One region of the Marinomonas sp. G8-14 genome, then DNA from elsewhere that is predicted to be linked to it. Evidence: riboswitches for the same ligand, from Rfam matches in the RefSeq annotation. Region 1 holds a riboswitch; the other holds the start of a gene.
The links. A riboswitch is a leader RNA that binds a small molecule or an ion and turns the genes downstream of it on or off. The one in region 1 is predicted to bind FMN.
Positions count from the first base shown of each region.

Region 2: another riboswitch for FMN. It lies ahead of AC0L6V_RS18305 (DMT family transporter); the one in region 1 lies ahead of AC0L6V_RS00245 (6,7-dimethyl-8-ribityllumazine synthase).

Region 1 is NZ_CM147891.1:41,176-57,328, reverse strand. It holds gene nspC (carboxynorspermidine decarboxylase) at 1-896, shown strand, start outside; gene AC0L6V_RS00285 (saccharopine dehydrogenase family protein) at 934-2,172, shown strand; gene AC0L6V_RS00280 (hypothetical protein) at 2,337-3,485, shown strand; gene AC0L6V_RS00275 (sirohydrochlorin chelatase) at 3,590-4,831, opposite strand; partial or broken gene cobN (cobaltochelatase subunit CobN) at 4,915-8,811, opposite strand; gene cobW (cobalamin biosynthesis protein CobW) at 8,991-10,079, opposite strand; gene cobM (precorrin-4 C(11)-methyltransferase) at 10,119-10,892, opposite strand; partial or broken gene cobJ (precorrin-3B C(17)-methyltransferase) at 10,939-11,714, opposite strand; gene AC0L6V_RS00250 (MliC family protein) at 11,832-12,197, opposite strand; FMN riboswitch at 12,464-12,639, shown strand; gene AC0L6V_RS00245 (6,7-dimethyl-8-ribityllumazine synthase) at 12,764-13,249, shown strand; gene AC0L6V_RS00240 (leucine-rich repeat-containing protein kinase family protein) at 13,337-14,578, opposite strand; gene AC0L6V_RS00235 (DUF1304 domain-containing protein) at 14,645-15,004, opposite strand; gene AC0L6V_RS00230 (hypothetical protein) at 15,087-15,209, opposite strand; partial or broken gene AC0L6V_RS00225 (DUF2496 domain-containing protein) at 15,235-15,282, opposite strand; gene AC0L6V_RS00220 (class I SAM-dependent methyltransferase) at 15,453-16,091, shown strand.
Region 2 is NZ_CM147891.1:3,594,881-3,611,033, reverse strand. It holds gene AC0L6V_RS18340 (GAF domain-containing protein) at 1-603, opposite strand, end outside; gene AC0L6V_RS18335 (sulfite exporter TauE/SafE family protein) at 744-1,469, opposite strand; gene AC0L6V_RS18330 (LysR family transcriptional regulator) at 1,600-1,914, shown strand; gene AC0L6V_RS18325 (substrate-binding domain-containing protein) at 1,919-2,509, shown strand; gene AC0L6V_RS18320 (DUF547 domain-containing protein) at 2,504-3,322, opposite strand; gene AC0L6V_RS18315 (FAD-dependent oxidoreductase) at 3,326-5,476, opposite strand; gene AC0L6V_RS18310 (MFS transporter) at 5,650-6,867, opposite strand; gene AC0L6V_RS18305 (DMT family transporter) at 7,083-8,012, opposite strand; FMN riboswitch at 8,129-8,323, opposite strand; gene rarD (EamA family transporter RarD) at 8,533-9,435, shown strand; gene AC0L6V_RS18295 (phosphatase PAP2 family protein) at 9,551-11,638, shown strand; gene AC0L6V_RS18290 (hypothetical protein) at 11,758-12,195, shown strand; gene AC0L6V_RS18285 (ATP-grasp domain-containing protein) at 12,332-13,138, shown strand; gene AC0L6V_RS18280 (hypothetical protein) at 13,251-13,622, opposite strand; gene AC0L6V_RS18275 (HAMP domain-containing methyl-accepting chemotaxis protein) at 13,773-15,815, opposite strand; gene AC0L6V_RS18270 (GNAT family N-acetyltransferase) at 16,049-16,153, shown strand, end outside.

The DNA of each region.
Region 1 (16,153 bases):
CAAAATTTCAAGGCGAAACCCATGCCTATAGCGTGGCCTATTCAGACGATGAAATTGAAGAAGTATTAGCGCACTCAGACAAGATCATTTTCAACTCTATAGGCCAATTCAATCGTTTTAAAGAAGCCAGTAAAGACAAAACTCGTGGTTTGCGAGTCAACCCGCAAGTCAGTACATCTGAGTTTTTGATTGCCGACCCTGCACGCCCATTTAGCCGTCTTGGTGAATGGGATCCAGAAAAAATCGCCACAGTGATCAACGACATTTCTGGTTTTATGTTCCACAACAATTGTGAGAACAACAGCTTCGAACGCTTTGATGAGATGCTGACTCTCATTGAAGAACGCTTTGGCCATTTAATCCAAAAAGTACAATGGGTGAGCCTAGGTGGCGGCATTCACTTTACAGGTGAAGGTTACCCTATTGATAAGTTCTGCCAACGCTTAAAACGCTTTGCCGAACAATACGGCATTCAAGTGTACCTAGAACCTGGCGAAGCCAGCATTACGAAGAGCACAACCTTAGAGGTCACGGTATTAGATACCTTATTTAACGGTAAAAACTTGGCTGTTGTTGATAGCTCTATTGAAGCGCATATGCTGGATCTACTGATCTATCGTGAAAACGCCAAAATGGCACCTTGTGATGGCGAACATGAATACATGATTTGTGGCAAGTCTTGTTTAGCGGGCGATATTTTCGGTGAATTTAAATTCAACAAAGCATTACAAGTGGGTGATCGTCTTTCTTTCCAAGACGCCGCAGGTTACACCATGGTGAAAAAGAACTGGTTTAACGGTGTTAAGATGCCGTCTATTGCCATACGCCAATTGGATGGCAGCATCGAACTTGTCAGGGAATTCGGCTACAACGATTTTGAACAGAATCTATCCTAATTCTGTTTCAACAAAATACTTTGGAGATAGTGTTACTATGAAAAAAAATGTCCTCATTATTGGCGGCGGAGGCGTGGCACGAGTTGTGGCACATAAATGCGCCCAACACAATGACACACTGGGCAATATCGCAATTGCTTCGCGCAGCGTTACGAAATGCGACGATATTGTAGCCAGTGTCCTCGACAAAGGCAGCTTGAAGGTAGAGGGCCGCATTCAAGCATTCGCCCTAGACGCTCTTGACGTGCCAGCAACGATTAAATTGATTCAAGAAACCGAATCACAAATCGTCATTAACGTAGGGTCTGCTTTCGTTAATATGTCTGTACTTGAAGCTTGCATGGAAACGGGTGCGGCTTATTTAGACACCGCCATCCATGAAGACCCAAACAAAATTTGCGAAACACCACCTTGGTATGCCAATTACGAGTGGAAACGTCGTGACGCCTGTAAAGCAAAAGGCATTACCGCGATCTTAGGTGTAGGTTTTGATCCAGGCGTAGTCAATGCTTACGCCGCGCTTGCTTATAACGACTACTTAGACTCCGTTGACTCCATTGACATCATCGACGTGAACGCTGGTAGCCATGGTAAATACTTCGCCACAAACTTTGACCCAGAAATTAACTTCCGTGAATTTACCGGACGGGTCTACTCATGGCAAAACAGCGCATGGCAAGAAAATAGCATGTTTGAAATCAGCCGTACTGACGACCTTCCTGTCGTCGGCACTCAAACGACTTACATGACAGGCCACGATGAAGTGCATTCACTTTCACAAAATCTCAATGTACCAAACGTACGTTTTTGGATGGGATTTGGTGAACATTATATTAATGTCTTCACGATACTTAAAAATTTAGGTTTACTCTCTGAACAACCTGTTACAACGGCAGAAGGCCTAGAAGTGGTTCCTCTTAAAGTGGTCAAAGCCGTACTGCCTGACCCATCTTCACTTGCCCCAGCTTACACAGGCAAAACGTGCATTGGTGACGTGATCAAAGGGAAAAAAGACGGTCAGGACAAAGAGATCTTTATCTACAATGTTGCCGACCATAAAGACGCTTATAACGAAGTCGGTAGCCAAGGCATCTCTTATACGGCTGGTGTTCCTCCTGTTGCCGCCGCCATTCTTGTTGCAAACGGCACGTGGGATGCAAAAGAAATGCGTAACGTTGAGCAGCTGGATCCTAAACCTTTCCTAGGTTTGTTAAACGAGATGGGCTTGCCAACTCGCATTAAAGACGAAAACGGCGACCGCCCTTTTACCCTCTAATAATCTCATTCATATCGGCGCTTTTCTAGCAAGAGGAGCGCTGATATTTATTCTTATAAATACCCATTTTATTTCTCTCGCCTCTACTTACGTAATCTCAATAAAGCCCATACAATACGCCAAAATCCACCCATCTGAGATTCTCTCTCAAAGGAACTTCCATAATGAAACAGCAACTCAAAATTGCAGCTATCACGGCTGTAATTTCATTAACACTTGCCGGTTGTGCATCAAATCCTGATTCCGCTGCCAATTTGGCCGCAGACGCAAAATATTCGCAAACCATCATTCAGATCAATGAACTCAAGCAAGCCATCGATAATGCAGACAAAAGCTTGGCAAAAGGCACAGAAAACGAACTGCCTTGGTTCGCCACTCAAGATATAGAGCAAGCGAAAAAGGCTTTAGCTGAAGCAAAAGAGAACTATTCTAAATTTGAATTTGATCCATCTAAAGCAAACACTAGCACAAGCTTTTTTGGTTCAACCACCTATCTTGAGACCGCAAATAGCGCCATCAAAACATTTAACGAGCACATGACCAACGCGGTTAACCTAAAAACCAAGGCGCAATCAACCTTACCAGAAGCCTTTGATTATCGTGCTCAGCTCAAAACCCTAAATGCGAAACAATACTTCCCTGGCGCCGCGCAAGAACTGGAAGACAACCTTAAAAAACTTGTTGACCAGATCGCGAATAATAAAGCTCAAGCGGCTGTAAGCGCCCAACCAGCACTTGTCGCTAAGATGCGTGCACTTGAAGTAAAAACGGTGACGGCTATTTACCTTACTGATGCCAAAAATGCGCTAGATAAGCTGATGAAAACAGACGCGACTCAGCATGCGCCTAAATCACTTTCTCAAGCCATGACAGCACTGACGGCAGCAACGGCTTTTGCTGCAACACAGCCAAGAGCAATAGACGACATCAAACGCCAAGGTGAAAACGTTATGTTCGCAGTGAATCGAGCAAAACAGATCACCCAAGCCGTTAAAAAGCTAAAGACTATTCAACCAAAAGATTATGAAGACTACATTGTCGGCTATGAAAAAGTGTTACTTTCCATCAGCAATGCGCTTAATGCTGACGACCGTAGAGACCTCGCTTTTGAAGCGCAAGGCAAAGAATTGGTTAGCTTTATAGAGACCAACCTAAAAGGTCAAGAAGCGTCCATTCAAGCACAACAACAGCTTCGTAAGGAACTAAAAGATCAGAAAAACTATTCCGTTTTACTAGAAGAAAAAATCAGCACACTGACTAACAATCTAGAAGACATGAAAAAAGCATTGGCTGATGCCCTAGCCAAAAAATAAAACATGCTCAATTAGCGCACAAAAAAAAGCCAGCTAGCCAGCTGGCTTTTTCGTATTTAGATTGCCATTATCGCTCAGAAAACTCAGTGAAGTACTCAGAGAACTCAACGGTGAGCAAACGCCGTTTTGGTGCAATCACCGTCGATTCTGTCTTTCTCTTCTTCCAAGATCTCATCGGTAAACTGGCTCATAAAGCAGCAACAAACCCCCTCGCCAATCATGGTTCGCGGTCCCATTGGGTGGCCAATGTGCTTGTACACACCGTGCGAGTGTCCATGACTATGATCGTGGGAGTGACCATGGGAATGACTATGCCCATGAGAATGGCTATGACCATGAGAATGGCTATGACCGTGACCATGGTCGTGAGTGTGATTTTTCAACACACTAATACTGGGCACTTCCCCCATTGAAATAACCGCGTGCTTTAGATCAAACTCAGACAAGCCTTGCGTGTCGTCCTGCGGATCGACAAATTCGGCATGGTGATGATGCACATCCACTTCGCCTGCAGCAAGACGGCGCTTGAAGGAGTTCATTAGCGTTTCTTCCCCTGTCTGCAATTCGCCCTGCATAATTTCTTCCACGCGGTTTTGAAAGGCATCAATAACACGAGGATGATCATTCAAATAAGGCGTTTGAACGAAAGTTACTTCTGGATTTTCTTGCGCCACCTTGTCAACATAACCTTGAATACGCTTGATCAGGCGACCAGTAAATAAGAAATAGGGCGCGACAACAATGCGTTTAAAGCCAAGCTTCATAAGCTTTTCAAGGCCCACGCCAACAGACGGGTAAGTCACACCAGAATAGACAGTATCTGCCCAACCAAATCCCATGTTTTCATTAACAATACGCGTTAACTTTGCGGCTTCAGCATTGGCGGAGGTATCAGAGGTACCGCGACCAACCACCACCAATAGAGTGTCGTATAGGTTTTTTGGTGGATGATCGGGATCAAGGCCCAATGATTCATAGATACGCGCTTGAAACGCTTCGATCATGTCATCTTGCAACCCCAATTCACGACCATAAGTGATATGAAGACCCGGATGTTTTTCTTCATAGGTAGTCAAGACGGAGGGTATATCATTTTTCGCATGCGTTGCGGCGAATAACATACCAGGGACGGCATAAATCTCTTCCACACCTTGGCTAACGAGACTGTCTAAGCCCATGTGAATATTCGGTGCTGAAAATTCTAAAAATCCATACTCGACAGGCAAGTCAGGGAAACGCTCTTTAAGCCCTTTCGCCACAAGACCAAATTCGCGCTCTGCGTCTTTATCGCGACTGCCGTGACCACAAATCATAATGCCCTTTTTGGCCTGTTCTTTATTGCTCATTATTTCTCTCTACTTTGAATCGTCTTAGCTGATAGTGAGTGTAGACACTACCAGCCAGGTTACAAGCGATCTTCTGCCCAAGATCACTGACGTTGTTCTTGTTGCTGATCTAAATCAAGCAACAAGGATTGAATTTTTTCTCGATGCGCATCGGCATTTTGCCACATGCCACGCTGTATGGCTTCTAATAAGCGTTCACCCATTTCTTCGAGTGCATGAGGATTATTATCGCGCATAAAGGCCTGATTGTCTGGGTCAAGCAACAATCTATCCGTCACCTGCTCGTATTGATAATCCGCTACCAGATCGGTGGTCGCATCGTAAGCAAATAAATAATCCACCGTGGCGGTCATTTCAAACGCCCCTTTGTAACCATGGGTCTGCATGGCTTCGATCCATTTAGGATTCAATACTCGCGAACGCACCACACGATTCAGCTCTTCTTTTAAAGTGCGAATTTTTGGCGAACTCGGATTGGAATGGTCACTATGATAAACGCTCGGTGCTTGACCACTAAACTCAGTGACCGCATTCGTCATGCCGCCTTGGAACTGATAATAATCATCTGAATCGAGAATATCATGCTCACGATTGTCTTGGTTTTGCACCACTGCATCCAGTTGTGACAAGCGCTCAATAAACGCCGCTTTTGCTTCAACGCCTTCTCCATTATTCTTAACACCATCATAATCAGCGTTATCGTTATAAGAGCCATAAGCATAACCGCCCCAGTTCACATAGGCTTCGGCAAGGTCCGCTTTGGTGTCCCAACAACGCTCATCAATAAGACCTTGCAACCCCGCGCCATAAGCCCCAGGTTTACTACCGAATACACGATAAGTCGCTTGGCGATTCGCCACAGCTTCATTCATGCCTTGAGCAAGTAATTTACTTTTACGCGCCTCCACATTGGCGCGAATCACATTGCCTGTACCGGGTTCTTGATAGGCCGCAATGGCTTGCACGGCTGCATCATAGAGCCGCATAACATTGGCAAACGCATCGCGGAAAAAACCAGAAACACGCAAGGTCACGTCCACCCGTGGCCGACCTAATTGCATGCAAGAAAGGATCTCAAAATCCGTCACACGATTTGACCCTGGCGCCCAAATCGGACGCACACCCATCAAAGCAAACGCTTGGGCAATATCATCACCGCCCGTTCGCATAGTCGCCGTTCCCCATACAGACAAACCAAGGTTTTCCGGATAATCACCATGCTCTTGTAAATGACGCTGGATCAGAGCATCTGCCGATTGCTGACCTATCGCCCAAGCAGCGGGAGACGGAATAGCACGATTATCGACGGAAAAAAGTTGCGCCCTGTTGGCAAAGTATCCAGTCGTCCACGAGTCGGTGCACCACTTGGGCCAGGAGGAATAAAACCGCCCGCCAAACCAATCAGCAAAGCTTGAATTTCATCGTGAGCACTTTGTTGTAAGGCAACGAATAAACATTTTTTACTGTGCGCCAATAAAGTCGCTGTTTGAGGCAATGTTACAGCTAACTCGTCTGTAGAATCGTCACCAATAACATGGCTCAACACCAACGATTTGGCTAATAACTCTAAACGCTCTTTAGTATCCGCATGGGTACGCCAAGCCAGTTCGCTGACCGACAACAAACGTTCGGGTTTATCCCCTAACCAAGGCATTCGCTCACTTTTCATAGGATCAAAGTCATCTTGCTCTAACGACAGATCTTTGACTAACGCATGTAAAATACCTTGACTGGTAATTTCGCTACCACGTGGCAGACGCAATAAAGCCACCAGCGTATCAGCGAGTTTATCGTCCTCTGGCAGCTCTCCTAGTCGATGCAAACCGTGACGAATTTGTGCTTCTTTTATCTCACACAAATAGGTGTCTAGGCCTTCCAGCACAGATTCTGCGTTATCCGCCTGCACTCCTGTCAACTCTTCAAGCAAATGTGTGGATTGAACTTTTTCAAGAATTTGCCCACGCAGCCAGGTTTCGCGGCGCACATCCATGCCCATGGCTTGGTAGTATTCATCCACAAGATTTTCTAGCTCAGCCATGTCGCCATAGGTTTCAGCGCGAGTCATGGGTGGCATAAGATGATCAATAATCACCGCTTGCGTGCGGCGCTTAGCCTGCGCACCTTCCCCAGGATCGTTGACAATAAAAGGATAAAAATGTGGCATCGGGCCAAGAGCAATATCTGGCCAGCAAGACGCCGATAAAGCGGTACCTTTGCCAGGCAACCATTCAAGATTGCCATGTTTGCCCACATGAACAAAAGCATCCACCTGATACACATGGCGCAACCAAAAATAAAACGCCAAATAGCTGTGCGGCGGAATCAAGTCTGGATCATGATAATTCGCGGCGAGATCTAAGTTAAAACCGCGAGCGGGCTGAATCCCCACAAAGGTTTCCCCTAAGCGAATCCCTGCCAACATCATACGACGTTGACCGTTTTGCTCGCGGCATTTGTGATCCTCTTCTGGAGGTACCCAGCGCCCCCAAACAGCGTTTTGGCATTCCAGCGGCAGCTGATAAAAATATTCTAAATACTCTTCCAAGGCGAGGCTTTGCCAGCAACCACGTTCATGCAAGGTGCTGGGGTTGTTGGTAACCGCACCGAGTAATTCTTCGATCAAGGCATTGCCATGCTCAGGAATATTGTCGATAGGATAACCAGCAGCTTCTAAAGCTTTTAATAAATTTACCGAGGACGCAGGTGTGTCCAAGCCTACGCCATTACCGATACGGCCATCTTTAGTTGGGTAATTGGCTAACACAAAAGCGATGCGTTTTTGATGGTTGGGTTTACTGGCTAAAATGGCAAAACGTTTAGCCAGCTGAGCCACAAAACGCGCACGTTCTTCATGCAACTCGTAGCGAACTAAATCGACTTGAGCAATGTCGTTATAATGACTCGAAGCCTTAAAACTCAACGCGCGAGTAATAATACGTCCATCCATTTCTGGTAAGACAATTTGCATGGCCACATCACGACTGCGTAAACCTTGGGTCTGTGCTTGCCAATCCTCTTCAGTGCTGCCAGAAAGGATTAACTGCAACACGGGAATCGGCGACGCAAAAGCCGACTGAAAATCTGTCGGCTCAGAGGCTAAATCAGGACTCCCTACTCGATTCGCCGCGAAGCCCGTGGTATTTAAAATCACCTTGGCTTGGGTGCGCTCCACTAATGATTCGATCAGGCCCACCGACACATCATCTTTTAGTGAACTCACCGCCACGACCAATGGTACCAGCCCTTCTTGCTCTAAAATCTCAATCAGACCATCAAACATAGCAGTGTTACCGCTCTGTAAATGAGAACGATAAAACGCCAGAATAGCGACAGGACGAGCTTCTGCTAATGACTCTGAATAGTGGCTCTGCCACTGAGCAAACCCCGTCGAATAACCTGCATGATAGATTAGCGCACTGGGCAAAGGGGCTGGCTCTTGCCAAGAAAAAGGCTTTCCAAAGTAACGCTCTGCGAGAAAATAGAACAACTGCTGAGCGTTTATTTGCCCACTTTCACGCAAGTAGCGCCACACTCGGTGACAGTCTTCTGGACTGGCATTAGAAGCATAGGTGAGAGAAGGATCATGGGCCTCATCACCGGGAACAAAAATTAAAGTTCGCCCCGCTTTGGCTTGTGCCCACTCCTGCAAACGCTGAAAACCATACGTCCAATAGTGCTCCCCGCCAAGTAGAGAAACGACGACAACCTTAGCGTGATCAAGCACTTTATGTTCATACAAGTCGAAAGCGGCAGGCTTAATCAGCTGCATCCAATTGGCGAGACGAACACTCGGTAATCGCGTGATGTCCCATCCATCATCGGTGCCATAAAAAGCAATGATCTGATCAAGCGCACTGCCCAGCGCACCAAGCACACTATCCGCTGCGGCCAGAATGACGAGGCTCTGCAGGAGTTTGCCCAAGATCGACAATCCCTTCGTCGTCAACAAAGCCACCCGGTTTGGCTGCTAATAAGTGCACTCTTTCTCCAATTGTTTTTCACTAAATCAATCTAGTTATTCAGTTATTCGATATTTATTCACGGCGTTACGAGCGAAGCCAAGACGAGGCAAAAATAGACGAGAAAGCGGAGTTTATAGTTATAAATGAGCAATTCGAGTCTATTTTTAACAAAGTATTGGCAAGTGCAGTAGCCGTGATCAAGCACTCAGGGCATCATGCAAAACGCCTTCTATCTGCTCTTTATGAATACCTTTACCGATGAACACTAACTGGGTTTTACGCACTTCTTCTGGTTGCCATAAGCGGTCAAAATAACGATCCAAACGTGTTCCCACGACCTGAAATACTTGACGCATTGGCTTACCGTGTACTGCAGCAAAGCCTTTCACACGAAAGATATTATGTTCTTCAACCAGTTGAGTCAGGGTGTCTTGCAAAAGATCAGACTGCACTTCACCTAATGTCACGACAAAAGAATCGAAATGATCGTGAGCATGGTCATGATGCGCACCATGAGCGTGATGATGATCATGATGGTTATGTACCTCATCGATTCGGCTTTCTGTTGCTGCATCAATGCCTAACAAAACATCCAATGCCGCCTCACCATTTTCGATATAAACGGTTTTGACCGTGCTTGGCACTTCATGGGCAATAATGGCTTGAACACGGGCGCGCTCTTCGTCATTGAGCAAGTCGTTTTTACTGACCACAACCAGATCGGCGGCACTTAGCTGATCATCTAATAATTCTTGCAAGCTTGGATCATGATCCAAACTTTCATCCGCTAAACGTTGTGCTTGCACCTTGTCTTCATCATGGGCAAAACGACCTGCTGCAACTGCAGCGCCATCCACCACAGTAATCACTGCATCCACAGTGCAATACTCTTTTATCCCCGGCCAATTAAATGCCTGTACTAACGGTTTTGGTAGAGCCAGCCCACTGGTTTCAATCAAGATGTGGTCAATATCACCACGGCGTGCCACAAGCTGCTGCATAACAGGCAAGAACTCTTCTTCTACCGTGCAACAAATACAACCGTTAGCCAGTTCATAAAAGCCGTCGTCACTGCGCTGTGACGTCTGTTCGCCCTCTTCCCCTTCAGGACAATCTAATGGACATGCTCGCAATAGATCCGAATCAATATCTAATTCGCCAAATTCATTGACGATCACCGCTATACGTTTGCCTGCGGCTTGCTTTAGCACATTGGATAATAAAGTGGTTTTACCACTGCCCAAAAAGCCAGTCACAATTGTGGTAGGAATTTTATTCAATTGCATGATTCATCCTTTCTTACTTTTAGGGATAATATATTTAAGTTAGGTATTTTTAGGCTTATGTATCTTACGAAAAATGTGCGCTTGTCCTTTATCGTACAAATAGGAATCCGCAAAATCTTCTGTGTCTAACACCTTCCCGACCAGTATCAAACTGGTACGAGTGAATTTTTTCTCTCTTACTTTGGCGACAATGTCCGCTAAAATGCCCACCACATAATCTTGATCTGGCCAGCTGGTGCGATAACACACCGCAACAGGACAGTCCTCACCATAGTGTGGAATCAGCTCTTCAACAATTTTATGAATACGCGTAATACCAAGATGAATCGCTAACGTCGCGCCACTTTGCGCCAACGCTGGCAAACGCTCTCTTTCTGGAAAAGGCGTTTTGCCTTCATAGCGTGTCATGATCACTGTTTGTGACACGCCTGATAAGGTCAACTCTTTGCGTAATAACGCGGCCGAGGCGGCAACAGCACTGACACCTGGAATCACTTCGTAATCAATACCTAAGACTTCTAAACGGCGAATTTGTTCACCAATTGCACCGTATAACGCCGGATCACCAGATTGCAGACGAGCAACGTCCTTGCCTTCTTGTGCCGCCTTTTCGATAACGGCGGTGGTTTCATCCAGATTCATCTCGGCGGTATCGTATATCGCTTCCGCAGAACCACGCACACTGTCAATCACTTGTGGGGGAATCAAAGAGCCTGCATAAAGAACTATCGGGCAGCGTTCCATGGTTTTGACGGCTTTCACTGTCATCAACTCTGGATCGCCAGGACCTGCACCAATAAAGTAAACCTTCATTTATTTTCCCTTATCACTTTTTTATACAGAGCAAACACCATAAAAACTAAAGCTTTTTAGAATAGCCACGCGGGGTGTAAATCCAATGTTTTTCACCATTCACAATGTGTTTGGTGTCAGAATTACCGACGCTAACCATGGTAAACATATCCACGTTTTTGGCATCTAATTCACCAAGCGTCGTAAAGGTGATTTCTTCTTCCGGACGGGTTAATTGACGGCCAATCATAACAGGGGTGCTGGCTGGACGGTATTGCAATAAAACATCACGAGCGTGGTTTAATTGCCAATCGCGTTTTTTTGACACGGGATTATAAAAGGAAACCACAAAGTCACCAGCACCACAGGCATGAAGACGCTTATCAATGGTTTCCCATGGTGTTAATAAATCGGACAGTGAAATAGTACAGAAATCGTGACCCAGCATGGCACCAACTCGGCTAGCGCCGGCTTGCATGGCGGAAATACCAGGGATAACTTCAATATCGACATTTAGCCACTCAGGGTGATTTTCTTTGCCTTGTAATTGCATATCCAGCAACTCAAATACCAAAGTCGCCATGGCATAAATGCCAATATCACCACTGGAAATCAGCGCGGTATTTTTGCCTTGCGCAGCCAAATCTAAAGCCAAACGGGCACGACCAATTTCTTCGCCTAGAGGCAAGTCATGGAAGGTTTTTCCGGCGCTAAGCTCACCCAACAAGTCCAGATAATAACCATATGCAACCCAATCACTGCAGACCGCTAACGCTTTCGTGGCATTGGGAGCCACCAGACCTAAATCACCGCGCCCATGCCCATTACAAATAACTTGCTCATGCACTCTCTACAATCTAATCATGCGCCACAAGGCGCGAATAAGACTATTGTACACGGATTGCAAATCTGACGGGATGAAAACACCACTATTTCAAATGAACGCTTTTCAGGAAAAAATTAAGACTCAATGCGCACAAGCTGACACTGGAACTTTTTCATGCTGCGAAGTTCAAGTTGCGCTTCATCACTATGAATCCAAAAAGATACCCCCTCACCCAAGTAAGAAGCGCCGGAGGCACTCACGGCTTGGGTTAACTGATACTCTTTTTTCTGCCAAGACAGTTGAGCTTGATCAGCGTGAAAAAGAATGGCTAATGGTTTTCCATTGCAGTTATAAACAGCAGAATTAGTTTGTATGGTATTTTCAGCTTCATACATGTCATCGTCAGAGACATTAGTCGTCTTAACGGAACTGCAGGCTACCAAACCCAAAAAAGAAAAAATCACTAAGGTATTTTGTAAGGCTATTTTTTTTATACGCATTGTCGAGACTCCATTCTAGAACCACTTGTTCCAGTCCACTTATTTGTCTGAGTGATGGCTAAGTAGCTTAAATTTTAACACTCCATTCGATCTCTAGCCAGAAAATAAGACCCGCCACATTGATGGAGGTGGTTACTTCCACCAATCCGCTCTTTTATTTATTGATGAACAAAAGCGTTGTCACAAAATCACCACAATTGAGCCGACTTGAGACTTTGACAGCAAGTGACAAAAACGAGTATATTTCCTTGGTCGGATGTATCCGACTTCGTTCTCGGGGCGGGGTGAAATTCCCCACCGGCGGTAAAGACTTTGTTTAAACTAAAAAGTTTAAACAACAATCTAAGCCCGCGAGCGCCTTTAAGAAGTTTTTCTTTTAGGGTCAGCAGATCTGGTGTAATTCCAGAGCCGACGGTCATAGTCCGGATGATAGAGAGCGCGTCAGACAAAACCTATTAGAGTACCGTATTTTTTGCGGTGCCCAACAAAGGTATGCCATTTAAACATGGTGTATTTGCCTGCCCGTTCGCCCTGATTCACCTTAAATATTTAGGATTATAAAATGAATCAGAGACTCAACGAATATTGAATTCACTCCAGCAACAAAACGTATCGCTATTCTTCATGCTTCTTGGCACACTGAAATCGTGCTCAATTGCGTGGAAGGCTTCACTAAAGAACTTGTTTCTCGTGGTTACGATGCGTCGTTAATTGACATTATTCCCGTGCCTGGTGGCTACGAAATCCCACTACAAGCAAAACTGCTCGCAAAAAGCGGACAATATTCCGCGATTGCAGGCACAGCATTGGTTGTGGATGGCGGCATTTATCGCCATGATTTTGTTGCCTCAACTATTTGCAACGCCTTGATGCAAGTTCAATTGGAAACGGAAGTACCGGTTCTTACCGCAGTACTGACGCCACATAACTTCCATGAGCACGACGAACACAAAAACTACTTCAGCCGTCACTTTATTAAGAAGGGGATTGAGCTGGCGAACGCTTGCGATCAGACTATTCGCTTGACTGAGAAAGCCAAACAAATGCGATAAGCGTTTACTCTTACGATCAACAGAATCGTTAAACGCCTCGTATCTCATGAGATACGAGGCGTTTTTTTGTTTTAACTGTAAACCCTACTAAGAAAAAGCATGAGATTTCAGCGATATATAAAGATCACTATTCTTATCAGCCTCAATACATAACCCCAACAAATCATCAATAAAAAAACCTAACGCCCGTCGCTCTATTCGCTCTATTCCTTGTTGCTGTTGTAACGACAAGTTGGCATATTTTGATGCCGCACCAAAGTCACCAAACAACACGTGGCCCTCTTCGTTGATCAGAGCATTGTGGGCATAAAGGTCACCATGGCTGACTTTTTTCTCGCAAAAATGTGCTACCAATTGATCCACTTGCTCCACAATACGAGCGATTTTATCAATCGAAAACCGCTGATCTAAGGCAAAAGTATCCCGTGTACAAGAAGCAAGACTGGGTGGCTGGCCTAGATTCGTGTAATGAGCTGGAATCAATTCCATCACCAGCGCAGCACAGTCTTCCTCTGTTACTTTTGCCAAAGGCTGAACAAGATTAGGATGATTCCCTACCGCTAAGCATGCATCCAGTTCATCCTGCGGAAAACCGTCACTGGTCACCTCGCCTTTAAATACTTTTACTGCCACAGAGTCTGAAAAATGAAAGGGGTTTTCTCGCCATGTCGCGAGGGAAATAACCCCAGATGCGCCCTGCCCTAAAACCTGATGTAATTCTAAGTCTCGAAATTGCACTGTCTTAAATTCATTATGGGGATCACGTGCAGCACAAAATGGATTACCAGAAAATGCTAACCAAGCCAAACGAGGTAGCGTTAATAAAACATCAGGAAAAGCCGCCAGCTTATTTGCCGACAAACGAATCAACTCTAATTTACGACAATGAGCAATGGAATCAGGCAATGCTGTTAAACGATTCCCTGCTAAAGCCAGCTTCTGTAGACGAACTAACTTTCCAAAATCCTCCGGAAGAGAATCGATTTTGTTATCGGTAAGAATTAACCAACGAGTCAGTATAGGCAATGAATCAGAAGACACGGTCATAATTTGGTTGCTTTTAAAGCCAATCATTTCCAAGTTTTCACATTGCCCTAGAACCTTTGGCAAGTGAGTGAAACGATTATTCGAGCAAAAAAGTATACGAAGTTTTTTGAGACGCGACAGGTCTGCGGGTAACTCACTTAGCTTATTATTCGACAAATCTAAAATTTCTAAACTATCAGCAAGATCGAAAATAGCCTCAGGGAAAGTCGTTAAATTATCGGATAGCTGCAAGCGGACAACGCCTTTCAGCTCTCCACGGTTAAGTTGATCGAGTGTGTGCAAAATAAAACTCTTTATAATGAAAATTTACACACATTATAACCAATTATGTACATTGTATGGTGGCTTTTAGCCCGTTAATAACACAGCAATTAATGCCATCAAACCTGGTAAACCTTGTACAAACAAAATCTTCTTGCTTGAGGTAATGGCACCATACACGCCAGCGACAACCACACAGAGTAAAAAGAAAATCGTTACGTGCGATCCCCCGTCACCAAGCCACAAGCTCCACAGCAGGCCCACAGCAAGAAAGCCATTGTAAAGTCCCTGATTCGCTGCCATCACCTTACTTGCTTTGGCAAAGTCTGGCTTCAATCCAAAAATCTTCATGCCTTTAGGCGTATCCCAAAGAAACATCTCAATATACATGATGTAGAAATGCAAAAATGCGACAAAAACCGTGGCTAACGTTGCGATTAACTCCATACCCTCTCTCCTTCTTATTTTTATCCCATTAAGCATGGCTTTCCCCAGTCTCCTATCTCATTGCCGTCAAGAAACAGAGAAACTATTTTGCTCTATCCTGGTCTACTTCACCAAGCACGTTGGATTTTTCATCTGTTTGTGCAAGTTTTTGCTGGAAATCTTGCAGCGCAATGGTCAGCGCACCTACGGCGACTCTGGGACTCAATATCGTGACTTTCCAATAATGCAATAAGATCAACAGCCAACTTGATATGATCTGGCGCCTGGTCTAAAGACATAAAAACTCCATGCGAAAAACGGCAATAATATATAGGTAAAATACACTAAATAGTCCGTAAAAAACCATTTTGCCGTCTATAATGGCTTTTGGCATTATCAATTGTTCAGCGAAAATAAGACAAATACAATACACACCGAACATAAACAAGCCTAATTTAACGAGGTTACCGTGATTACAAATGAATTTTGGTTAGATCGATGGAAAACGGGACGTATCGGCTTTCACCAAGAAGGTGTTAATCCTAAACTAATTGAGTTTTGGCCCATATTACCAAAAGGCAGTAGCGTTCTTGTGCCTTTATGTGGCAAGTCCAATGATATGATCTGGTTGGCGGAACAAGGCTATTGGGTTACGGGCGTTGAACTGTCTTCCTTAGCAGTAATTCAATTTCTAGGTGATAATGACTTATCCTATGAAACCTATCAACAAGGCGAATTAAAAATTCATACTGTCAACGGCTTGCCATTGCGTATTGTTGAAGGCGATTACTTTTTATTCAACGAAACCGAATTTAATGCCTGCTACGATCGTGCCGCGATGATCGCTATGCCAGATTCCAAACGCACTGAGTATGTCTCACATACTCTTCAACGCTTATCCTCCACTGCCAGCTTATTGTTAGTCTCATTACACTATGATGGCGACAAACAAGGACCACCATTTTCTGTCAATGATGATAGTGTTGTGTCCCTCTGGGGAAATCAAATTCAAAAAATCGCCTCTGAAAACTTAGCTCTGACAAATCCGCAGTATAAAGAGGAAGGACACAATATATTTGAGGAAAGCGTGTGGCGTATTCAACCTTAAATAATATAAGCCCTAATAGACCTAGATTAGGCTGTCTACCCTAGGTTTTTTCTGGGATAATA
Region 2 (16,153 bases), 1.0 Mb from region 1:
ATTGAGGTCAATTTTAATACCATCAACCGCTTTATTATAAAAATCAGGAAAATCTGGCGCCGCTCCTAAAAACAAACATTGTGAGGCTTGATCAAAGAGTAGCACGCTACATAAAGAGAGCGGACTTTCGTACTGAATCTGTTTCACAATAACATCAAGGATGTTTGTTAATGCAGAACTTTTCGCCACCATTTCCAGCATTTCACTACGCGCACGCAACCTTTTTTCAGCAATCCAATAATCGGTTATATCATTGAAATACCATAACCTTTTATCGGCAACGATAGAGAAGGAGATTCTCACTTTTTTAACCGAACCATCCTTGCAAAACATTCTAGTGCTTAGCCCTTCTACTGGCACATTTTCTTGATTATGACGTATCCAAGGTTCGATAACCTGTTGATAATAATAAGGATCTGGAAAAGCATGGTCATACCATGTATTTAGATCAGGAAGGTCCTTTAAAGAATAACCAAAGAGCGTGCTAAACGACTTATTTATGTAATCGATCCGATCTGAGGTAATATCCGACCAAGCGACAGCAATCGGCGCCATCTCCAAAATATCTTTCAACTGGATATTAGTTTCTGGTCTGTTTTCCATACAAAAATCCACTATTGAGCCTAGCTGTACAATAACCAACAAAAGTAGTTGCCCATACAGACTATTATGGAACATCAGCCGACAATACAAGACGGAACACAGCTATTTTTGTATGTTTTTGTACAGCCCTATTGTATGCGCTACGAAAACAGAAACAACTTCACGGCCGCAATCATCGACATAATGCGGATCATCCATTTGAACTGAACTGGGTTTACTTTTTTCAAAAAATGATAGCCAATAAATGAACCGACCATCAGCCCTGGCACGGCATACAAACTGGCTTGTGTCGTTTCCAGGGTTAGTAAACCTAGGCTGATATAAAAGGGTAACTTCACCACGTTAATGATAAAAAACGCCCACGCTCGGGTGCTCACATACGTCTCTTTACTCAGTTTTTGCTCAAGCAAAAACAAGCTAAAAATGGGACCAGCCGCGTTGGCCATCATAGTCACAATACCACCCAAAAAGCCCATGGAGTAAGCCGCCCATGGTTTTTGCATGAACGAGGCCGGACGAAAATCCAGATACAAGCCCAGAGCGATCATCACAATAATCATCAAACCTAAAAAGCTCACAAACTGGTCGGCATTGATGTTAGCCAATAATTGGCTGGCGACCAGCACACCTAAAAAAGCCAAAGGTAAAAAACGCGCCAACACTGACCATGCTATTTTAGATCGATAGCTCCATACCGCCAAAATATCGGTAATGATATACAAGGGTAATATCATTCCCAGAGCTTCAGGGCCTGGAAAGGCGATCATCACAATAGGCAATACCAACAAGCCCATACCACCGACTGAAAACTTAGAAAAACCGGTTATTAATCCCGCTAAAAATAGCACAACAAATGCAGAATCCACTTATTCTCTCCTTGTTCATTGATAAGGATAATCCTCATTTATGTGAGCCATCATAAGACATATAATGAACAATAAATAATCTCGTTTTATTATTAAAACGATTAGAATTAATGATCATGTGGTGAACATTATGAAATTGGATCAACTAAGAGCCTTTATTGCGGTCGTCGAAACGGGAAGTTTTCGTTCAGCGGCAGACTCTATCCATAAAACTCAGCCGGGGATCAGCGCCGCGGTAAAAGCCTTAGAAGAACAATACGGCATCCAATTATTTGATCGAAACAGCTATCGCCCAACATTAACGACAGAAGGTCACGCTTTTTTTCAACAAAGTAAAAAGCTCATGTCGCAAGTACTGCAACTGGAAAACTTAGGTCACGATCTTGCCCAAGGCACAGAAGCTCCCCTGCACATTAGTTTAAGCCAGATGGGGACTCGACGATGATTGCATGACAAGAATCAAAGCCTTTCAAAACCAATATCCGGATATCGCCCTAGACATCACCACAGATCACCTTCATGGTATTCAAGAAAAGCTGGCAAAAAATAAATGCGAAATTGCCATTGGCCCAAGATACGGACTCGATGACCGACATGCTTTTATTCAACTCAATAAAATCAGCATGATAACGGTGATTAGTCCCAGTTTACTCAGCAATCTCAATGCAAATGACACCAAAATCAAACAACAATCATTGTACGCCGTACCGCAAATACTGGTCACCAATACCGCAGAAAATTCGCCAGAAAATGGCCATAGATATATTTTACCAACGGGAAAGCGTTGGTACGTCAATGATTTTTTAGCCAAAAAAGCCATGCTATTACACGGTCTTGGCTGGGCGCGAATGCCAAAACATTGCATTCAAGCCGAATTGGATAATGGTCAACTGATACCAATTGAAGTAGAAAACTTTACCTCACACAATCAGCTGCCTATTTTTATGATTCGTTTACGCCATCAAACACAAAGTTACCAGGCGAATCTTTTTTGGGAAATGATGAAGAGTTTTTCCCCATTCACAGGATCGGATTTATAAGGTTTTATTCAACGCCCAGTCATAATCTAAAAAGCGGATCGACATCTTTTTCTCTGTGAGCTGCTTTATGTCTTCAGGGCTGAGAGACAAAGAAACCGCGTAGTTCACTAGAAACTGTTCCAGTGAATCATACCCTTTCCAACCTTTCTCAAAGTCTTCTCGATACCATTTAAAAATCGAGGAAAGCGCTAATTTTCCGCCTTCTATTCGATTTCGACTGCGATCTTCGAGGAAAAGCAGTGTTTGTTGCTCTAATTGAGCCTCTAACTGCTGTCCAGTATAGGCTTGGTTGCGCAATGCTGGGCAACCGATGCTGGCGCAATTCACAGCAAAATGAATACGCGGATCTTGATAACGATCAGAGCCGCGAATCATAACGTGTTCGATATCATCCAAAGATCGAGTTTCTCCCAATAGCGGAATAAACGACTTGTTCCAAGGCGAGCTAAACAAACGACCCAGTTCTTTGATCGAGTCCAAATCAGGCCACTTGGTCAGAATCAACGCCACCGTCCACGCATTGTAGGCATTGATCAAAAAAGCCAATTGCTCGTCTTTAGACCAAGCATCAAACTCGACCTGAGTCACCTGAGATAACTCAGCCAGATACCCTTCTAACGGCACCTTGTCATAAGCAAAACCTTGATAATCAACTTGAGTGACTTGACCCCCATTTAATGGCAGCACATGCTGTTTTAACAAAGCATCCCATTGACCATGATCGAAGGTATTTGCCGCGCTAGCCAGAGAGCTAAACAAACCCAACACCGTAAAACTCAAGAGAGTCAAAACCCATAGTCGACGTTTTTTCATCGCTTAACCTCGACGCCAAGTATGGTATTTTTCCAGCCAATTCAAAATACGCTGTGGCGCATGAGCGCGTTTCCACTCCCCAGCGGCGTATTTATTGGCTTCCGCCCAAGTTGGATATGTATGAATGGTGCCAAGCACTTTATTCAGGCCAAGGCCATGTTTCATCGCCAACACAAATTCCGCCAGCAAATCCCCAGCGCGCTCGCCCACAATAGTGACGCCTAAAATCTTATCCTTACCCGGCACCGTCAGCACTTTCACAAAGCCTTTCGCGGCACTGTCGGCAATGGCTCGATCCAGATCATCTAATTCATAACGCACCATTTCATAGGCAATGCCTTTGTCTTTGGCGTCTTGCTCACTCAAGCCCACTCGCGCCACTTCAGGATCAATAAAAGTGGTCCAAGGAATCACTCGGTAATCGACACGGAATTTTTTCAGCGAACCAAACAAGGCATTCACCGCGGCGTACCACGCTTGATGCGCCGCCACATGAGTAAATTGATAAGGGCCTGCCACATCGCCTGCGGCAAAAATATTCGGATATAAGGTTTCAAGATAATCGTTGGTGACAATCGTGCCTTTGGTCTCAATGCCAAGGTTTTCCAAACCATAACCTTCAAGACGCGCTTCGCGGCCCACCGCACAAATCAACGCATCAAACTCCACCACCGACTCTTGACCCTCGTGCTCAACAATCAGACGTTTCACACCCCCTTCCTTCTCACAGCGCACAGCATTGTGGGAGGTCAGCAGGATCACACCATCTTGAATGAGGCTGTCTTGTGCCAGAGCCGACACATCTTCGTCTTCTCGTCTCATAATGCGAGTCGAGCGTTCTATTTGCGTCACCTTAGACCCCAAGCGTGCAAAGCTCTGGGCCAATTCACAACCAATTGGTCCACCGCCTAACACCACCAGCCGCTTCGGTGGCTCGTCTAACTTGGCAAACGCTTCCCACAGAGTATCGCTAGTGTAATAACCCACTTCTTCCAAGCCCGGTAAATCTGGCACAAAAGGACGTGCCCCCGTTGCCAAGACAATGCTGCGCGCCGTTAAACGCTGCGTGCCGCCTTCGTTCAGCTGAATTTCGACTGTCCATGGGTCAATCAATTTTGCGTAACCTTGTACGACATCGACTCCCATTTTGCTGTAACGCTCAACGCTGTCGTGAGGCTCGATCTTTGCGATCACATCGTGAATACGCTGCATGACTTTTTTAAACGAAAACGTCGGCTCGCTGCTGTTTAAACCATAGTTTTCAGCATGGCGCATTTGATGGGCGACTTTCGCACTCTTGATCAATGCTTTACTTGGGATACAACCATAATTCAAACAATCGCCACCCATTTTGTGGGCTTCAACCAGCGTCACTTTGGCTTTCACCGTTGCGGCAATGTAAGCACTTACTAAGCCGCCGGCCCCTGCTCCAATCACAATCAAATTACGATCAAAGGATTTTGGCTTGGTAAATCCCGCATACACACGTTGTGCTTTAATAACATCCAAAATTTTCTTCGCCATCAGCGGAAACACACCCAACAACACAAAAGACAGCAACAAAGAAGGCGATAAAATGCCAGATAAGCTTTCCAGTTGCCCCAGTTGTGTGCCCGCATTGACATACACCACAGTACCAACGAACATACCCACTTGGCTCACCCAGTAAAAGGTCAAAGCACGAATTGCGGTCAAACCCATCAGCAAATTAATCAAAAAGAAAGGGAAGATAGGCACAAGACGAAGGGTGAATAAATAAAAGGCACCGTCTCGTGCAATGCCTTCGTTAAAGGCTTTTAAGCGATCACCAAAGCGCGACTGCACTGCGTCTTGTAATAAGTAACGCGACACCAAAAATGCCAAGGTCGCCCCAATGCTACTGGCAAACGACACAATCAGCGTGCCCCACAGCAAGCCAAACAAGGCACCAGCGGCCAAGGTCATGATCACCGCGCCCGGCAAAGACAACGCCGTCACAATCACGTACAAGAGCAAAAAGCCCCCACTGACAAAAATTGGGCTGTCACTGCGCCACGCTTCAAAGGTTACCAGACCGGATTTTAGCCCTTGCAGCGTCAACCACTGGTTCAAGTCAAAATAGAAAAAACCCACCACCAAGGCGGCAATCAAAACCAGCAATCCAATTTTTTTCATTCGTACTCCGAAAGGGCTTTGCAATTCGACCGTGATAAATAAGTGTAACTCAAGGAATTAGACACCAAAGAGTCCCATATTATTACAGGACTTGGCAGTATTTTTTTAGGAAAGAGCGCGAGAATACAGGCTATGCTGCTTAGACAGCACAGCCGAAGAAGACAAGAAAAACACTAAACAGTGGCTTTGATACGCCCAGCCCAGAGACTAAATAGCACACCAAAACAGCAAACGCACAACACCAACATAACTAAGCCAGAAAGCCCATAAATCGCAATCGCCGTCGCAAATGTTGGTGGCCCAACCGTCGCGCCAATGTTACCAAACTGGGCAAGTAAGCCATAACCTTGTGCTTGTTCACTTGGATTGCGAGCAAGGGTGGGAATCATCGCCAACGCCGAACCTGGCACCATACCAAGAAACAGCACCATCACACCAACCACAACGCAGAACAGTTCAGGCGAAGCACTGATTAATGACAATACAACCACGCTCACTGCCACACCACAATACGCCATAAGTGCCACACGTTGCGGCCTCATCAAATATTGCGCAATCGCCCCCGCTAAAAAAGTTCCGCCAGTACTAATGAGCGGCAACACCACCAACATCAATTTCTGCAATGTCGAATCACCAATCAAACCAGGAACATAAGTCAATACCGACACCAAGGTGCAGGTGTAAAACAAGAACACACAGCTAGGGAGCAAGGCGCGAGGGTTTTGATAAATTTTTATCATCTGTCTCAAGAAGCCATCCTGCATTTCCGTTACTGGTACCAAATCCAAGACCGGATTTTTTCTTAGCTTGAAGAACAACACCAAACCGATAGTACTAATAAAAACGCCATGACTCAGAAACAAGGTCTGCAAACCGTATTGATCTAAAATGTTCTTTCCCGCCCAGCCACATAAAGCAAAGGCGACCCCAAAGAAGGTACCCCAAATCCCCATGGTCAACGACTTATGCTGCGGCGCACTTAACTTTGCAATCAACGTCGGTGCGGCGACCACCACACCTAATTGCGAAAAGCCTTCCAGCATTCGCGTCACAAACAACAGATTAAAAGGCGGCAGAGTGGATTGAATCAAAGATAAACCACCACCTAACAACAAAGCGCCAACCAACACCTTCAAATAACCAACGCGACTGGCGATCATGCCCGCCGACACCCCGAAGATTAAACCCGCCATACCAACCGCAGACAATGCCGCACCGGTTGACGTTGCACCGGCTTGATAATGCGCAAGCAAATCATCGAAAGACACCGAAAACTTGGCAAACTGCATCGCCGCAGAAATACCCGCCACCCACAGCAAGATAACATTCAGCCACTGGGTTTTTGGCTCGGTGATTGAAAAATCATTAGAAGTAGAGGAAGAGCTGGACATCGGTATTCCTTTTAACAGTGTGAATCACACTGTCTGCGCATGAAGAAAAAGAAAACTGACCTTACGGACAAATTATGTGTGCTATTCTAAAGCAAAAAGCACCAAAGAGGGGCAGGTATTTGCAGAATCAAAAAAGGAAACTAACTATGTGGGAGAAAGATTTGAAAACAGTCTAATGCTCAAAAAATCACCAGACTGTTTTAATTAACTAAAAACTACTGAGTCACTGGCGCCAATTCGGTTTTTTTCAGTTCTTTCATGCGCAAACCGATGTTGCCGAGGATGAGCATCAAGCCGCCGATGATTTGGTAGGCGGTTAATCCCATGTTGAGGAAGTACCAGTTGATCACGGCGGCAAAGACAGGGAACGATAACTCGGCTAAGGTGGCAAGTTGTGCTGGCACGGTTTTCAATCCTTGATAGTAGAACCACATGCCCACAAAACCACTCAATAGCGCCATAGCAATTGCCAAGCTCAAGTCAATGGATGTCATGGGAATGAGGCTGTCTGATTGGGCCAGCGTCAAAGGCAATAACACCAATAAGCCAGCTACAAAACGTCCCGACATAATCGCGTTGGCTGGCATGTGTTGATGGGACAAGTATTTGCCGCACACGGTTGCTGCGCCCCAAGCGATCACCGCTATTAGGGTGTAACCATAGCCTTTCATAATGCTTGTTGTGTCACTTGAATAGTGCCATTGGGCATCGCCTAGTTGGCGTAGATCTGGCCACATCATCACAAAGCTGCCCAGCAAAATGACCGCGGCCCACCGGACAAACTGCCCTTCAATGCGTTCTTTCAGTAACCAATACGCCAACAAAATTGCCACGATCGGTTGCAGCTTTTGCAGCAAGATCACCACCGTGGGATTCAAATAGTGAAAAGCTTCGGTAAACGCCAAGGTACCCATGGCAGAACCAATACCGCCAATGAAAAACAAGCACGAAAAGCCACTGATCGACATGTGGCGATACACATGACGATAACGCCACAACATAGGCGCGACAAACAACACCAAGGTAAGGTGTTCGATCAAAACAATTTGTAGGGTGGAATAACCCGCACCCAACAAGGGATAACGAATTAACGTATCAAGCGCCCACGTGAAGCACGCGATCATGATAAAAAAAGTGCCTGCCATCTTTGGTTTCTCCAATCAATAAGATGTACAGGGGTGATGAAAACGAATATACCAAGAATTGCACACAGAAAGGCGCAGCACAGAGACACGAAGACAAGTTCGTGCACTCACGCTTGGTCGATCTTCTATCATCCGGACTGTAACCGTCGGCTCTGGAGTCTCACCAGATCTGCTGACCCTTGCTTCTTAAACGACATGTCTAAGATGCTTTTCTTAACGTAAGAAACAAGGCGCTCGCGGGCTGTTGATAGATTTTTCAATCTCGTCAAATTACCGCCGGTGGGGAATTTCACCCCGCCCCGAAGTTCGATTAATGTAAAGTTAATGGCTTAACTTTAAACCCATCCCCCAGCTTAGGCAATACGTTCAATCAGTACGCAAATGAAATTGTCTGTTTCACCGTCACTGGAATCGTTGCATAAGATAGTCATTCAGCTTTCAATAAAAATCTGACCATTTAACCAGTATTGCTATACACTCTTATGCCTAAAAACAACATTCATTGAATAGGATTATTTCAATGCAAACCTCATCAAAAAGCGGCATTTTCTACGCGTTAACGGCGTTTACTCTATGGGCGATTGCGCCTATCTATTTTAAAGAAATGTCGTTTGTGCCTGCCCAAGAAGTGCTGGCTCATCGAATTATTTGGTCTTGCGTTATTGTGTTGGTACTGATTGTTGCGTTGCGCTATGGCGCGGCCTTGATCAGGATTTTGCGTTCACCCAAAGCACTGTTGGCGATGCTGGTATCGACCGTGTTAATTGGTCTTAACTGGGGGATTTTCATTTGCGCAGTACAAAGCAATATGTTGCTAAGCGCCAGCTTGGGTTACTACATTAATCCGCTCATCAGTATTTTATTGGGGATGATTTTTTTCCAAGACAAGTTAGATAGAACGCGTAAGATCGCTGTTGGTCTGTGCTTTTGTGCGGTCGCTTTTGAAGTTATTCAGTTTGGTTCTTTGCCTTGGGTAGCTTTAGCGCTGGCACTGACATTTGGTATTTACGGGTTAGTCCGCAAAAAAGTAGCCGTGGACAGTTTTACTGGAATGGCGATTGAGACCGCGCTTATGCTGCCGTTTGCGCTGGCGTATTTGCTAATGAGCGATTCTCCTAGCGCCAATATGTTTGAAAACAGCAGTACGGTGAATTGGTTGTTGTTTGCAGCGGGACCTATCACCATGGTGCCATTAATGTGTTTTGCCGCCGCGGCGAACCGAGTCAGCTTGGTAACCTTAGGCTTTTTCCAATACATTGGCCCCACGGGAATGTTTATATTAGCGGTATTTTTGTATGACGAGCCACTCAGTCCAGAAAAGCTCATTACGTTTACCTTGATCTGGTCAGCCTTAGCCATGCTTATCATTGATTCTGTGCGTAAAATTCGTAAGACGCAATCAAACGAGCTATTGGAATCTTAACCTAAAATAAGTACGCTGGATTTTGCCTGTTAATCCAGCGTGAGTCACAAAACATTAACAAATTAACAGTATCTTGGGAGGATGTTTATTAACACTCCTATGGATACTCATGTTCATGAAAACTAAGACACACTCGTCATATCCGGTTCTTAAACCCCTAACACTTGCCCTCATCACAGTATCATTTTTAACCGCCTGCGCCATTAGGCAGGGTGCAGATAAACCAACGGGAGTAGGTTATGAACAAGTCGTACCTACACCCAAGGTTTCGTTTCCTCTACCAGCTGTGGACAATATTGAAAACAACGGTAACGAACATAAATACGACCCCGACTATAACCCCATTCTTACCCTGCTGTCTGGATTTAACCAAATATGGACGCTAGGAGACGAACAATGGGCAAACGGCAGTGCCAACAGTAAAGGCCCTGCAGATTTTAGCAACGTCAAAATTATTAACCCAATAGCATGGCAAGAAAACATCGCCTATGTAGTAAAAGTCACGAATAATCGGACGTATCAACAAACATTGGATGCTTATTTAGATGATCGTCGAGACAAGAATTTTAGTGTGATTGACGGCTTTGGTCCACTGACTAACGCCTATATAAAAGGTGCTCAAGCACATTCGAATGTACCACTGCATACTGTTAACGATGTCACTAGAGCATCTTCCGATCCCGCTTATTTTGACGCCAACGCGACGCTGGATTATTCCGAAGGTGGAGATGATGATAAAGCAAAAGGTTTGTCTTCTTCTGAATTAGGCAAGGTCGTTGACTTGGTACATTTGCTTCGTGAAAGTTCAGCCTCTACTTCACCAGCAAAATACACCTTCTCGTCTCCTCGCCCTTGGCGTATGAACGATGAAGGGCAAGTGATTCCGCTGGACGCTAATCACGATGGCAAACCCGACACAGAGAGCTTAGGCGGGAAAACCTTCGAACTGTACGATACAAACGTGTCTATTGTTCCTTCTCTAAAATACCAACGCCGTAAAGCAGAGGATGGCCGCCGTAAAGATGGCGCTTTCCCAAGCGGTCACACCAATGCAGGTTACTTAGCAGCTTGGGCGTATGCTTATGCTTTTCCAGAACGCTTTGCAGAAATGGTGACGCGCGGCTCTGAGCTGGGTGAAAGTCGTATTGTGGCGGGTATGCATTCGCCATTCGATGTGATTGGTGGTCGCATTCAATCGCAAGCGGTGGCTGCAGCCGCTCTTCTTAACGAGAAAAACACGGCGCTAAAAGAAGCCGCCTATGAGAATACGGGCGAATATTTTTCCCAAATGTCCGCTGGGGATTCGCTTTACGATCTCGCGCACCAGCAAGATTCTTCAGATCGTTGGGCTGATCACGATAGCAACAAAGCTCTGTATCGTTTCCGTATGACCTATGGCTTTACTCAAGACAAGAGTAAAGCCGGACAAGCGCCTGTCGTACCAAAAGGTGCTGAAGTACTACTGGAAACACGCCAGCCTTATTTAACAGCTGAACAACGCCGTGCGGTGTTGTACACCACCTCGATTGATTCCGGCTACCCAGTGCTAGACGAGTCAAACGGGTGGGGGCGATTAGATTATGTCACCGCAGCGGATGGATATGGCGCCTTCCTTGGGGATGTCACGGTGACCATGGACGCTGATAAAGGTCGATTTAATGCCCATGATTGGTGGCGTAACGATATCAGTGGCAAAGGCTTATTAACCAAGCAAGGCACGGGCTGGTTAACCCTAACAGGCAACAATAGCTACAGCGGCGGAACGCATTTAAAAGCAGGGGTACTAGAGGCGCAATCACGTACTGCGTTTGGTTCTGGAGATGTCTTTATAGAGAACGGGGTTTTGTTAATCACTAGCGGGCTGAATGTGAACAACTTGCAACAGCAAAGCGGCATGCTAACCATCCATCTAGACCAAGTTAACGTACCCGCTCTCACCGTAAAAAATACCGCCATGATTCAAGGGGGCACCTTGGTCATTGATGCACTCGCTAAACCACAGGTCGGTGATCGTATCCCTCTCATTCAAGCTAAATACTGGCGTGGAAAATTTGAACAAGTACTCACAAAAGGCTTTAAGGCCAAGGTTGAGTACAATGACGACGGAGTAGAGGCTCCTCGTAACAGAATAAACGCAACGAAACATAACTTAAAGGGCGACAGGCAGAACAGCCATTCGCCCTTTTTTTATTCCTCTCCGTAAAAAATGAACAGTTTTTGTCATCAACAAGGAAGCTTGATGGCAATGAGCTTTTAAGCCTATGTATTTACTGGCGAATCCCTATTGTAAGAAGCGTTATCAAACACATTAGGTGCTTAACAATGCGCATAAACCTTCAAAAAGCTTTTGCCAAAACCTTCGCTACTATTTTCTTCAGCCTCGCAGGATTTGTGGTACTCGCCAGTTTTTTCGGTGCCATAGGTGAATACCGTCATGGCGAAAGCCTCACCCAAGTTATTATCAAAATCATCAACTCCAACATCATTGCCATTGCGGTATTTGAATTGGCGATGGTCATTAATAAAGAATACGGCAGTGATAATGAGCACGATATTATTGTTTTACTACGTCGCACTTTACCGCGCTTTATTGGCACCGTTTGTGTCGCCATGGCGCTAGAAGGTCTCATTATGGTGATTAAATACAGTCAGCTGGATATGGCGGGGAACTTGTATTATCCCGTTGCTATTGTAGCGAGTTCTGGATTCTTATTGATTTCATTAGGTATTTTTCTCAAATACGCACCACGAGAACACTGATTCTTACGGTGCTATTTGCTACCCGAATGGACGCTTTTTTTGAGTCGAAAATAGGCTAAAAAAAGCGCATTTTTTTGTTTATTTTTTCAGCTTCTGGCCTCACAATCGCGCCATGTTTGGCTATTGATTATAAATAATGAATATCATCTCGTTTGACGCACTAAGAACCCTCCACTTACCTCAGGTTAAATACATTAAACCCGAATCTATGTATGATCATTTGGAGGAAATCAAAGAGGCAGATTGGCTACTATTCCCACAATACTGGCAGCTTACCGCGTTGGTTCATGGGCTAAAAAAGCGTATTTTTCCAAGCCTTGCGTCATACATGATAGGACACGATAAAGTCGAAATGACACGCACATTTCGCACGGTCGTGCCGCATCAGCATCCTTATACGATCATAGCCGCCAATACACCTTACGAGGCGGATAAAATTTGGGACGAAATGCCGTCGCCCTTTGTTGCCAAGATTCCTCGTAGCAGTATGGGAAATGGTGTGTTTTTAATCGAAACACCGAGCCAGTGGCGCGATTATGTGGCGAAAACAGATGTCTTATACGCGCAAGAATATCTACCAATAGACAGAGACATGCGCGTTATTTGGGTAGGCAATAAGATTGTCAGTGGTTACTGGCGTCTACAGTCAGACAATGGTTTCCACAACAACATCAGCCAAGGCGGACAAGTGGAAGTGGCATTGATTCCCAAAGAAGCCCAAGACCTAGTGACATTTTTGGCACAATCTCTCGACATTAACCACGCAGGGTTCGACATTGCCATGGTCGGACCTGTTCCCTACGTGATTGAAATAAATCGCATTTTTGGTAACCAAGGGCTGCCAAATATTCAGCAAGATGTGAACACAGAACTGCTCAGTTATCTAAACGAACAGTATTTGTTATCAACCTCCATGTTGATAGATCAACCCAGCGGATTTTAATAATCACGACACAAAAGCTAGCTCTGCCGAGCTAGCTTTATCATCACGTTCAAAGACGTGTTTAAGGCTTTGGCAACGTCTGCTCTAACACGAGCTTTAGCAGTACAATCGTTTATCGCCGCCGCGTATTCAGTAAACAGTTTTCTTTTGGAATATCGCTCGTTAAGATGGCGAAAAAAGTCACTTGTTGTCGATCAAACAAATTTTGCATTAACTTTGCCTGATCCGCGTTCCCCCCGTACATGTTTAATAACATGGGCGTTATCACATCATTTTGTAAAAACTCACTGTAAGCTAATAAGCCTTTATGAACCAAGGCCATGTCTTCCTTCGTGTAATAACCAGCAAACTCATCTAATTTCACATCAACAAAGTCCACTAGAGCACGACAAGAATTCAGTTCATTAATCGACGCTTTGCTCGCCGCAAATAGTGGGAAGCAGAGTAAAACAAGGATAAAGAATAAGTTATGATACTTTTTCAAAGCCTTTCTCCTTTTTATTATTTTTCTTTTTGAAGAAAAAACAATCAATCAAATGACAATACGCCATTTCAACAGACTAAGGAAGGTTTGAACAGAAACCTATGGCAAACAATAATCGCTACCGTTTGCGCCATATAAAATAAAAAACCGCTAGCACCTTAGAGGCACTAACGGTTTTTTAGCACTAGCATTTAAAAATGCGCTTAGCTCTTTGCTAAAGTGAAATGAGCCATGGTGTCTCTCATTACAGCACTTTGACTGCTTAGCTGCTCTGCAGCAGCAGCGCCTTCGACAGAAGCAGCGGCATTGAGACTCGACAACATCGCCAACGGATACAATTGCACGCGTTACTTCATCTACTGCCAGTGCTTGCTCGCCACTGGCAGAGGCAATTTTCGTCACTAAATCCGTGGTTTCATTAATGCCATCAAACACCGCTTGAAGCGCTTGAGCCGTACTTTGTGCGATAGCAACACCGCTTTCGGTTTTGGCTGAAGACAGCTGAATTAATTTGGCTGTTTCCATGGCGGCGGCGGTACTTCTTGATGCCAAGCCACGCACTTCATCAGCCACCACTGCAAAGCCTCGCCCTTGTTCGCCAGCTCTCGCGGCTTCAATCGCGGCGTTTAGGGCCAATAAATTTGTCTGTTCGGCGATTTCATCAATGGTTTTAATGAAGCCTGCAATACTTTGTCCTGCGTCTTTTATGTCATTCATAGCTGCTACCATGTCTTGCATGTGTGACTGGCCTTGCGCAACCGCTTTTTGTGCCGTAAGAGCCAATTGACTGGCTTGTTTTGCCCCTGTTGCATTATCATTGGTTTGCACAGAAAGCTCTTCTAATGCCGCAGAAATCGTCTGTAAATTGTCTTTTTGCTGGTTCGCGCCTTCGGCAAGAGATTGGCTAAAGCTCGATACTTGTGAGCTACCAGCGGCAATTTGATCACCAGAGCTTTGGATTTCCGACAAGACATTGTTAAGGTTTTTGACCATGTCTTTCAGAGCTTTGCCCAGTACATCTTTATCCGACGCTAATACCACTTTGGACGATAAATCTCCGTCGGCAATCTTTTGTGCAAGGTGTGCTTTGTCGCGTGAACTCCTCACCATCACTTTCACAGCGGCATACAAACTGGCACTGTCTTCATTATTATTGGGTAAATCGATATCAAGATCACCTTCTGATACGCGTTTTACAATATTTGTGACCATCATAGGATCGCCACCCAGATTTTGTATCGTGGAACGAGTAATAAAGATGGCCGTGGCTATACCAAACACAATCGCCAATACCACAATCACTTCAATCACAATAATCGCGGTCGAATTACTTTGCTGTAACTCAGGTCCAAGGATATTTTGCTCCTCTAGGAATGAGGCTCTAAGCTCTTCCGTCATTTTGGCAACCATAGGGCCAATTTGATTCAATTTCTCGTTTACCAGCGCATTACGTTCCAATTGCGCTTTTACCACAGCGTCAAATCCCTGTTCGTAAAGCACAGCGCTGCTTATTGCTTCATCTAGCAAGTTGATACGCTCAGGATTTTCAAGTTCTTTCTTCAAAATCTGAAACTGTGCATTCATTTCTGTAAATTCTTTATGCACAATATCAACAGCGTCTTGTGTACTAGAATCTAAAAACTTCAACGCGTTCACTCGGGCGAGTAACAAGCTTCGCGTAGCTAGTGACGCGTGATAAGCCGCAAACATATCACCATCGTCCTTCGCTGAAACCAATATTTTAGTTAAATCCCGTTCAACAATGGGGCCATAAAGATTTAATACATTATTAACTAATTCATCTTTTTGTTTTTGCAGTGTTACCGCCTGACTAAAAGCTTGATTGTATTCTTTCAAGTTATCGGCAATTACTCTGATCACACCAACTTGCTCAGGATGCTTAATATTCAATATCGCTTCATCCATATATTGTTGAGTTTCTTGCCAGTAACCATCAAACTCGCGTTTGTCTTCTTCGTCAGACGTCAGTAAAAAATCTTTCACTTTAAGACGAACCATCAACATACGCTCTTCAACTTGACTAACGGCATTGGTGGATCTTGCAAGCGAACGATACTCTTCAAAACCGGTAGACGCGCTATTGAGAGCAAAATATGAAGTAATACCAACAGCACCAAGTAATATCAGTACAACAGAAAAACCCAGATACAATTTTCGCGAAAAACTAAACATAATGAACAATCCCTTATAAAACATTACACAAAACATAGTGCATGTAGAATAAAACACTGCTCAATTATTGTTTTATTTTGTCAAAAAATTGTAAATATAGTCGTAAATTTTGTTACGTTAAAATGTAAGGGGCTTTGATACTCCTACTAGTCTGTGTTCAAGAGAATAGAAAAATCTATTATATTCATTTTTCTAACAGAAATTACGCAAGCATGAGCGGCAGGGTTAATTTGATGACTAAAAAGACGCTATTAATGCCAATTAACATTCGCTCTATTCGACATCAAGATTGCAATGCTTGGTCAGCGCTAAGAGTCGAATTTCTGCCTGAAATAAAA